Regions from separate parts of the Metabacillus sp. 84 genome, predicted to be linked through region 2. Evidence: predicted binding sites of a transcription regulator. Region 2 holds the regulator's gene; each other region holds the start of a gene.
The links. Region 2 encodes Rex, which represses fermentation and respiration genes when NADH is low (regulators of the CRP and FNR family bind a similar motif). Its sites were predicted from a motif close to TTGTGAAATATTTCACAA; they were not measured.
Positions count from the first base shown of each region.

Region 1: the regulator Rex is predicted to act here: its motif matches at 822-839, upstream of ACQCV8_RS16360 (L-lactate dehydrogenase).
Region 3: the regulator Rex is predicted to act here: its motif matches at 1,190-1,207, upstream of qoxA (cytochrome aa3 quinol oxidase subunit II).
Region 4: the regulator Rex is predicted to act here: its motif matches at 985-1,002, upstream of arcA (arginine deiminase).

Region 1 covers NZ_JBNILN010000011.1:93,258-95,463, reverse strand. Annotated here, with positions in the region: gene ACQCV8_RS16365 (endo alpha-1,4 polygalactosaminidase) at 1-650, opposite strand, end outside; gene ACQCV8_RS16360 (L-lactate dehydrogenase) at 890-1,855, shown strand; gene lepB (signal peptidase I) at 1,912-2,206, opposite strand, start outside.
Region 2 covers NZ_JBNILN010000010.1:4,285-6,490, forward strand. Annotated here, with positions in the region: gene ACQCV8_RS15360 (ABC-F family ATP-binding cassette domain-containing protein) at 1-811, opposite strand, end outside; gene ACQCV8_RS15365 (redox-sensing transcriptional repressor Rex) at 1,085-1,732, shown strand; gene tatC (twin-arginine translocase subunit TatC) at 1,749-2,206, shown strand, end outside.
Region 3 covers NZ_JBNILN010000001.1:725,452-727,657, reverse strand. Annotated here, with positions in the region: gene ACQCV8_RS03620 (choice-of-anchor I family protein) at 1-626, shown strand, start outside; gene ACQCV8_RS03615 (hypothetical protein) at 674-889, opposite strand; gene qoxA (cytochrome aa3 quinol oxidase subunit II) at 1,232-2,173, shown strand; gene qoxB (cytochrome aa3 quinol oxidase subunit I) at 2,190-2,206, shown strand, end outside.
Region 4 covers NZ_JBNILN010000001.1:388,070-390,275, forward strand. Annotated here, with positions in the region: gene arcA (arginine deiminase) at 1-937, opposite strand, end outside; gene ACQCV8_RS01960 (hypothetical protein) at 1,179-1,532, opposite strand; gene ACQCV8_RS01965 (antibiotic biosynthesis monooxygenase family protein) at 1,529-1,834, opposite strand; gene hpf (ribosome hibernation-promoting factor, HPF/YfiA family) at 2,028-2,206, opposite strand, start outside.

The DNA of each region.
Region 1 (2,206 bases), on a different contig from region 2:
TATTGAAAACCCTCCCACATAAAGCCATCAATATAGGGTGCAGTTTTGGCAGCGGTATTCATCCCCCAGTTTTGGATGATGGAGAGGCCGCGGTTTTCCAGGTCCTGAAAGAGAAGAATGAGCCCTTCCTGCTGAGCATTCATTTCTTTAGGATCATCAGCAAAATAGTCATCAATATCCCCCACAGTATCCATAAAAACACCGTCAAGCTGTTTATCAGAAATCTGTTTGTCTGCTTCGTTCAGTAGCTTCGTACGGTATCCCGTTGATTTCATATCCATTAAATAGGCATCCCATTCTTCTATATAGACCTTTTTCCCATCCTTTTTAAAAAAGTCCTGTTCTGTGAATTTCTTAAATAGATCATGATTCCAGCGGTCGGCTTCCATCGAGTTTATGTAGCCGTAAACCAGCGTGCCATCTTTTTGGATCTCGCTGATTTGCTTCCCGGAATAAAATACAGGCTCAATGATCACCAGAGGGAACTCAGCAAGCTTTTTAATAATTTTTTCATTGGGAGATCCATAATAGATTTTATAGCGGGTTACATCCGCAAGCGGATTAACGGGTTTTCCTGAATGATAAAAGAACCAGAAAGAAAGCATGAGAACAGCTCCTGTACAAATGAGTACGATTATTTTCTTCTTCAACTTGCCACTTCCTTTTAGAATGCTTACTTCTCTTTCTAACCTACCATACTTCCCACTGGAAAACTTGATTGCTTCGCAGCGGGTGACTGCAGCTGTAGAATCTGAAACAAAATAGACAAATATCTTCGTTTCTGCCTATTTGAATTTTCCAATATAAGGTGTAAAATAAACATGTGAATTAATTCACAATGAAGTGAAATTCTTGAATAAACTCTCGATTTCTGAAAGGATGAGTCATTATGGCAAGCGAAAGAACAAACCGTGTTGTTTTGATTGGAACAGGATTTGTCGGATCTAGCTATGCTTTTGCACTTATGAATCAGGGGATTGCAGATGAATTGATTATGATTGATATGAATGAAGAAAAAGCTATGGGCGATGTAATGGATTTGAATCATGGAAAGGTTTTTGCTCCATACCCGACAGCGATCAGGCAGGGCAGCTATGAGGATTGTTCAGCTGCAGATTTAGTGGTGGTGTGTGCCGGTGCCAATCAAAAGCCAGGTGAGACCAGGCTGGATTTAGTAGAGAAAAATTTAACGATCTTTAAAAGCATTACAGATCAGGTAATGGCAGCGGACTTCGATGGGATCTTCCTTGTGGCTACGAATCCTGTCGATATTCTAACCTATGCTGTCTGGAAATACAGCGGTCTTCCGAAGGAACGGGTGATTGGTTCTGGCACGATTCTCGATACAGCACGGTTCCGGTTTGAGCTGGGCGAGTATTTTAAGGTTGCTCCTCATAATGTGCACGCGTACATCATTGGAGAGCATGGAGACAGTGAACTGCCGGTATACAGCGCAGCAGATGTGGGCGGGGTGCCGGTTTTAAAACGGATTGAACGCGATGAAGCTTGTAAAAAAGAAGATCTGGATGAGATTTTTGTTCATGTACGAGATGCAGCGTATGAAATCATAAAAAGGAAGGGAGCAACCTTTTACGGCATTGCAATGGGCCTTGTCCGGATAACAAAGGCCATCCTTCATAACGAGAACAGTGTATTGACGGTATCTGCTCTGCTTGAAGGGGAATACGGAGAAAAGCACGTATATATTGGGGTTCCTTCTGTCATTAATAGACGCGGGATCCGCGAAGTCATTGAGCTGGATCTGAATAAGGAAGAGAAAGAGAAGTTTGCTCAAAGCGCTGCTGTCCTAAGAAAAACTCTTGCGCCTTATTTTGAAGAAGTCCATGTTAAATAATAGCTGCTAAAGAGTAAAACGCAGCTTGTGCCTGCCGGGCACAGCTGCGTTTATATTTATTTTAGCGTTCCGATTTTTTCAATGGGAGAGAACCTGAATTTAGCTTCCCCGACTACCGATTCTTTTGAAATGCAGCCGAAAACTCTGCTGTCCATGCTGCCGCGGCGGTTATCCCCCAATACATACAGGTATCCATCAGGAACCGTTACTTCTATATTCTCCGTAAGATTCTCGCGCGGGGCAAGTCCTTCTTTGTTGGATTCGAGATAGGGTTCACTATACGTTTTCCCGTTGATGGTAAGATTGTCATTTTTAATTTTAATTGTATCCCCGGGAAGACCGATGACTCTC
Region 2 (2,206 bases):
CTTCGTCCTGCTGTTTTTCATAGGCTTTCATATCCCGTTCATAGTTCTCGGCCTTTTGCTGAAGGTAGGCGGAGTAATTTCCGTGAAATTTGGCTGATTGATGCCGTGAAATTTCGTATACCTGATTGACAACCTTGTCCAGGAAGTACCGGTCATGCGAGACGATCAGCACGGCTCCCTTATAGCCCTGCAAGTATTGCTCAAGCCATGAGAGGGTAGCGATATCCAGATGGTTGGTCGGCTCATCGAGAATCAGCAGATCCGGACTCGTCAGAAGAAGCTTCCCGAGCGCGAGACGGGTCTTCTGGCCGCCGCTTAAAGTGGAGATGGAGATGGATTGGTCAAAATCCCCAAAACCGAGACCATGGAGGATGGATCGGATATCCGCTTCGTATTGGTAGCCGCCCTGTTCCTTAAAGTCGGTTTGAAGGCGGTCATATTCCTTCATTGTCTGGCTGAACTGGGGACTTGCGGGATCAATCTCTGCCATATCGGCTTCCATGCTGCGCATTTTCTTTTCCATCTTTTGAAATTCGCTGAACACTGTCAGCATTTCATCCCATATCGAACGGGAGGACTCAAGTCCTGTATTCTGGGCTAGATAGCCGATGGTCAGATCCTTCGGCTTTATCAGCTCCCCGGAATCATACGAAAGCTGGCCGGAAATGATTTTCAGGAGCGTCGATTTGCCTGCTCCGTTTCTTCCAACAAGCGCTATCCGGTCCCGTGTCTGAACTTCAAGCTTAATATTGGATAATATCGGTTCAGCTCCAAAAGATTTTGTGAGCTGCTGAACTTGCAGTAGAATCATACTTTTCACCTCATATATACTCCTTTCAGTGTAGCTCAACTGCCGAATGCGGGCAACCTTGCCGTCTCTTTTATGGCAAATTCCTGGTATCCGCCAAAAGACAATTTTAGAAAAATAGTGTATAGTTTGGGTAGGATGCCATCTATACCGTCTTCTTCGCATTTATGCAGGAAATGGAATTGGAAGCGCTAACGTAAAAATAGAAGATATAACTATATAGAATAAGAGGCGAATGCCTGTAGATTTGCATCAAGGAATGTGAGGGAACCATACATGAACATTGACCAATCCAAAATACCGCAGGCGACCGCGAAACGTCTGCCGCTTTATTACCGTTTCTTAAAAAACCTTCATTCTTCCGGAAAGCAGAGAGTGTCATCAGCAGAATTGAGCGACGCTGTAAAGGTGGACTCTGCCACGATCCGCAGGGATTTCTCCTACTTCGGGGCTCTTGGAAAAAAAGGCTATGGATACAACGTGGACTATTTGCTTTCCTTTTTTCGGAAAACGCTGGATCAGGATGAGCTGACGAAGGTCATTTTGATTGGGGTCGGGAACCTCGGAACGGCATTTTTGCACTATAATTTTTCAAAAAACAACAACACAGAAATCTTCGCGGCTTTTGACGTGGATGAAGAGAAAATTGGGACTCAGGTCGGAGAAGTGCCGATCTTCCATCTGGATGATCTGGAGGAGCGTCTTCCTGAAGGAGCACCGGTAGCAATTCTTACCGTTCCAGCACCGGCTGCGCAGTCGATCACAGACAGGCTGATTTCAATAGGGGTCAAAGGGATTCTAAATTTTACACCAGCAAGACTGAACGTGCCGGACAATATTCGGATTCATCATATCGATTTGGCAGTGGAGCTGCAATCTCTTGTTTACTTCTTAAAGCATTATCCAAGCGAGACATCTGTGTAAAAGGATGGATGGTCCCATGAACGAACGGGAAATGACGGTTTATGAGCACATAGAAGAGCTACGGAAACGGATCATCTTCATAGTCATCTTTTTTATCATCGCGCTGGCCGCCGGCTTTTTTCTGGCCAAGCCCCTCATTTTATTTCTGCAGCAGACAGAAGAGGCGAAGAACCTGACCTTGAACGCGTTCAGGATTTCAGACCCGCTGCTGCTTTATATGAAATTTGCCTTTATTATTGCGTTTGTTCTCATCTCCCCGCTGATTTTGTTTCAGCTTTGGTCGTTTATCAGCCCTGGCTTATATGAAAGAGAGCGAAATGCGACATTAAGCTACATCCCGCTTAGCGTCCTCTTATTTTTAGCGGGACTGGCATTTTCCTATTTCGTTCTATTTCCGTTTGTCATCCGGTTTATGACTGAATTGTCGGCCGATATGGGCATCAATCAGGTCATCGGCATCAATGAGTACTTTCA
Region 3 (2,206 bases), on a different contig from region 2:
AGAATCTCCTTGATGACCGGAGCGTGAAAAAGGGTCCGGAACCTGAAACGGCGGCAGCCGGGATTGTCGATGGCCAATATTATGCCTTCATCGGACTTGAGGGTACGGGTGGAGTGGCCGCGTATCAAATCAATGACCCGGAAAAACCAAGGTTTTCTGCCTATTATTCCACGAGAGAGTTTAAAGGGGACGAGCCTTCCGGCGATGTGGCACCTGAGGGAGTTCTCTTTATAAATGCAGAAGACAGTCCAAACGGACGGCCGCTGCTTGCAGTTGCGCATGAAGTGAGCGGGACCATTGCGGTCATGGAACTTGGAGGAGGAAGCAGCGGCAAAGAGCATGTTGTCAAAAAAGGCGAGACATTGACTGACATTGCGGGTAAGTACGGAACCGCACCTGAGTATTTGAGAGCTCTGAATGGCTTGAACAAGCCGGATCTCCTCTTCGTTTCCCAGCGTTTAAAAACGGGTCCGGTAAATACGCAATACAAGGTGGAAAAAGGGGATACACTTTATGAAATTGCGGCAAATGCAGGGGTTCCCTGGCCGCGGCTGATGAAAATAAATTATATTGAAGACCCTGATTTTATTATGGCAGGACAGACGCTGATGGTTCCTGAACAATAAGCTGAAACCGGCGGTGTTTGCGTTAAGCAGACAGCCGCCGGTTTTTTTTATTTATTCTTTTTGAATCTATCTTCTGAATCTGAATCATTCTTTGTTTTATGCTTCTTCTTTTCATCCTGCATGTCCTGCTTCAAATCCTCAAGCGGAATCGAATCAACGTTTTGCTCTTCCTCGAACTGATCATGCATGCTTTCTTTATCTGTCGGAACCTGTTCGGGATGATCTTTGCGGTGTTTTGTGCTTTCCTTCGACAAAATCTCCACCTCCCTGATATAATTCTGCTATTCCACTTTTACCGGAAAATGAAACGCTTTGATTCGCTTTTTTGTAAGCGTTTCATGAATTTTATTTTTCTGCTAGCAGTCTTCAAAAGTCTTAAAAGGAGGGAACTTCTTTCAAATCAATAAATATCCAATTATGTGACAATATTGTGAAAAAATAATGAACAAGTTATGACTTTTGTATGAAAACTGGATGACATTATGAAATGGAAAAGACATTTCTGTTTATGGTCTGTTACTATAAGGGTAAAAGTTTAAGTGGATTAGAGGTATTGAACTTTTTTGTCATTTTTTGCACAAGGATTGGGAAGGAAGGTGAACCTTTTGGGTAAATATTTAAAACCTTTATTTTTGTTTGGAGCTTTAATTTCAGTATTCGTGCTTGGCGGCTGCAGCCAGATGGCAGTTCTCGATCCTAAGGGGCCGGTTGCTGCAGAGCAAAGAGACCTGATCATGCTCTCTATCGTATTCATGCTGTTTATTATAGCAGTCGTATTTGTCTTATTTATTCTCATCATTATAAAATACCGCGAGCGCCCTACAAACATGGGGTACGAGCCGCCTGAAATGGAAGGCAGCAAGTTCCTTGAGGTTGTATGGACGATCATCCCGGTTATTATTGTAATCGCGCTTTCCATCCCGACTGTTCAGGCGATCTACAGCCTGGAAGAAATTCCTGAAAGCGAACACTCAGATAAGGAGCCTCTTGTCGTTTATGCCACAGCGGTAGACTGGAAATGGATTTTCAGCTATCCGGAAGAGGACATTGAAACAGTCAATCAGCTTTACATTCCTGAAGACCGTCCGCTCGAATTCCGTTTAACTTCAGCAGATAATATGGCATCATTCTGGATTCCGCAGCTCGGCGGACAGAAATACGCAATGTCTGAAATGGAAATGAAGCTCTATCTTCAGGCTGACGAACCCGGCACCTATGAAGGCCGTAACGCCAACTACACCGGTGAAGGATTCACGGATCAGCGCTTCAAAGTATATGCTCAGACAGAAGAAGAGTTTGCCAGCTGGGTAAAAGAATCCCAAAGTGCTCCTGAACTGAAAGAAGAGGAGTATGAAAAGCTGATGTTCCCGGGACATGTGGAACCGATGAAATTCTCATCTACACACCTTGACTTCGTAGACCACGCTAAAGATCCTGAATACGTGCTTCGAATCAGGGAGAAATACGGCATCACTTACGAATCGCATCATTCAAAGGATGAAGAGAAAGAACAGAATGACACCGGGGACGAACTAGGCTCCAACTAGGAAAGGAGGAAATTGAATGTTTGAATTTATAAA
Region 4 (2,206 bases), on a different contig from region 2:
GCTTTTCTAAAACGTAAATGTTCATATTGCCACCCGGTCCCAGGATAGCCGGATGAATCGTGAACTTATCATAATCGACCATCGTAAATACAGTATCTAAATGCATAAAGGCACGTGACTTTGGAATTTCGATGGCAACGACCTTTTTCACCCGGTCCTGTTTTTGGAATAAGTTTAAGGCAAGACGTTCAATTCCCCGCGCGGAGGTCCTCGCACTTACCCCGATGGCAATCGTATCCCCGCTCAAAACCAGTTCATCCCCGCCCTCAACCGGGAAGTCGTAGTCGCGGTCAAGCCAGACTGGCACTTTGGATGCTGAAAAGCGCGGGTGATAGCGGATAATGTAATCCATGAAGAGGGATTCCCGCCTTCTTGCACCCTCATGCATTTTATTAATCGTAAGCCCGTTTCCGATGACAGCGGCCGGATCCCTTGTAAAATACAGGTTAGGCATCGGGTCTAAATAGAATGGATATTGATCTGCCATAAATTCGTATAAATGCCGTTTCCGTCCCTCATCGATTTCAGACGTCCTGACGCCTGCCATGATTTTGGAGACGAGCTGTCCACCCGGCAAATCCATCAAAAACTCCTTAAGGCTCTCACTTGCTCCATTGATGTTGGACTTGCTCTCCTTTAAAATCCGGTCAATAAAATCTTCTCTTGCATTGCCAAAATGAAGCGCTTCTTCCACCAGCTTTTCAAGATACAGAACCTCTATCCCTTGATCTCTCAGAGTTTCTGAAAATTGATCATGCTCTTCCTGTATGACAGGCAGGTATGGAATATCATCGAACAGCAGTTTATGTAATAGCTCAGGCGTCAAGTTTTCCACTTCTCTGCCAGGCCTGTGCAGCATAACCGTTTTTAGTGTTCCTATTTCAGACGTTACATGTAATGACCCCGTTGCAGCACCTGCGGTTACTGTTTGATTCATCGTGTCCTGCCTCCTTTTTATCTCCTTGTCTGTACCCGGAATCAGCAAAGTGATAACTTTCACAATGAATAATATTCTTCATCAGTAAAAATAGGATATTTATCTATATGTATATGAACAAAAAAACTTTTTCCACCAATCTGTTATTTTTTATTACAAGGGGCTATGAATACCTATGGAATGAAGAAGCATTTCTTCATTCCTGGAAATAAAAAAAGACTCCGGATTGTATCCCGAGCCCTTAACTCTTCACTAAGAGTAATTGATTTGCTTCTTCTAATAACCGCTTATAAACATCCTTCTCAGGAGAATCCACAGATTCAAGCGCATGCTCAATCCGCTCAAAATTATCGATTAAATGCTCACTTTTCATGCCTCTGGAGGTCAAAACGTTGTTCAGCCAGAGAGCATAATCTGTGAAGATTTTCGGCATATCCGCTGTATAGGCAGTTGCCAGATGCTTAAAATGATGCTCATTGTCTTCCCGGCACTTGCGTTTTCCAGCTTCCCCATAACGCTCATGCAGCTCTGGATAGTGCTCATAAATGCCAGCTACAACCTCGTCAATCACTTTATTTTTATGCTCATCCTTCATGTTGCAACCACCTCATACTTTTTTACAATCGGAACAATGGACGCAAGCTCTTGATCAGGATAGTTTTTTTCATGCTCGTGCACCTTTTTAAAGGCGTCACTTTGAACCCATTTCATATAATGATCCTTTGTTTCCCATTCTATTTGAACGGTCAATTCCCCTTTTTTCTTTTCATTTTGAAGCAGCTGGAAGGAACGGAACCCTTCGTACTGATCAACCATTTTAGAACGGGTTTTATAGATGGAAATGACCTCATCTGCTTTATTCTCAGGTACATGGAATGTAGAATGAACGATATACAACAACTTCATCTCCTCTTTTTGTATCCCTTTCAACCTACCATACTTTATAGGGCTTGCCCACAATGATCAGCCTCAAGATTTTTCCATTCTATTCACCATTATAAGGTATGAGATACCAATTTTCTAGTCAAATTGAACCACAAAAAAGAGGCACCTCATGACTCGGCGCCTCTTTTTCGGTTGCATTCAGATCTTATTCGTTCGGCTCAATGACGCCGTATTTGCCATCTTTACGTTTATATACTACATTGGTACGGTTTGTCTCTGCGTTCGTGAAAACGAAAAAGCTGTGGCCGAGCATATTCATTTGAAGAATTGCTTCCTCGCTATCCATCGGTTTCAGGGTGAATCGCTTCGTTCTCACAACCTCCA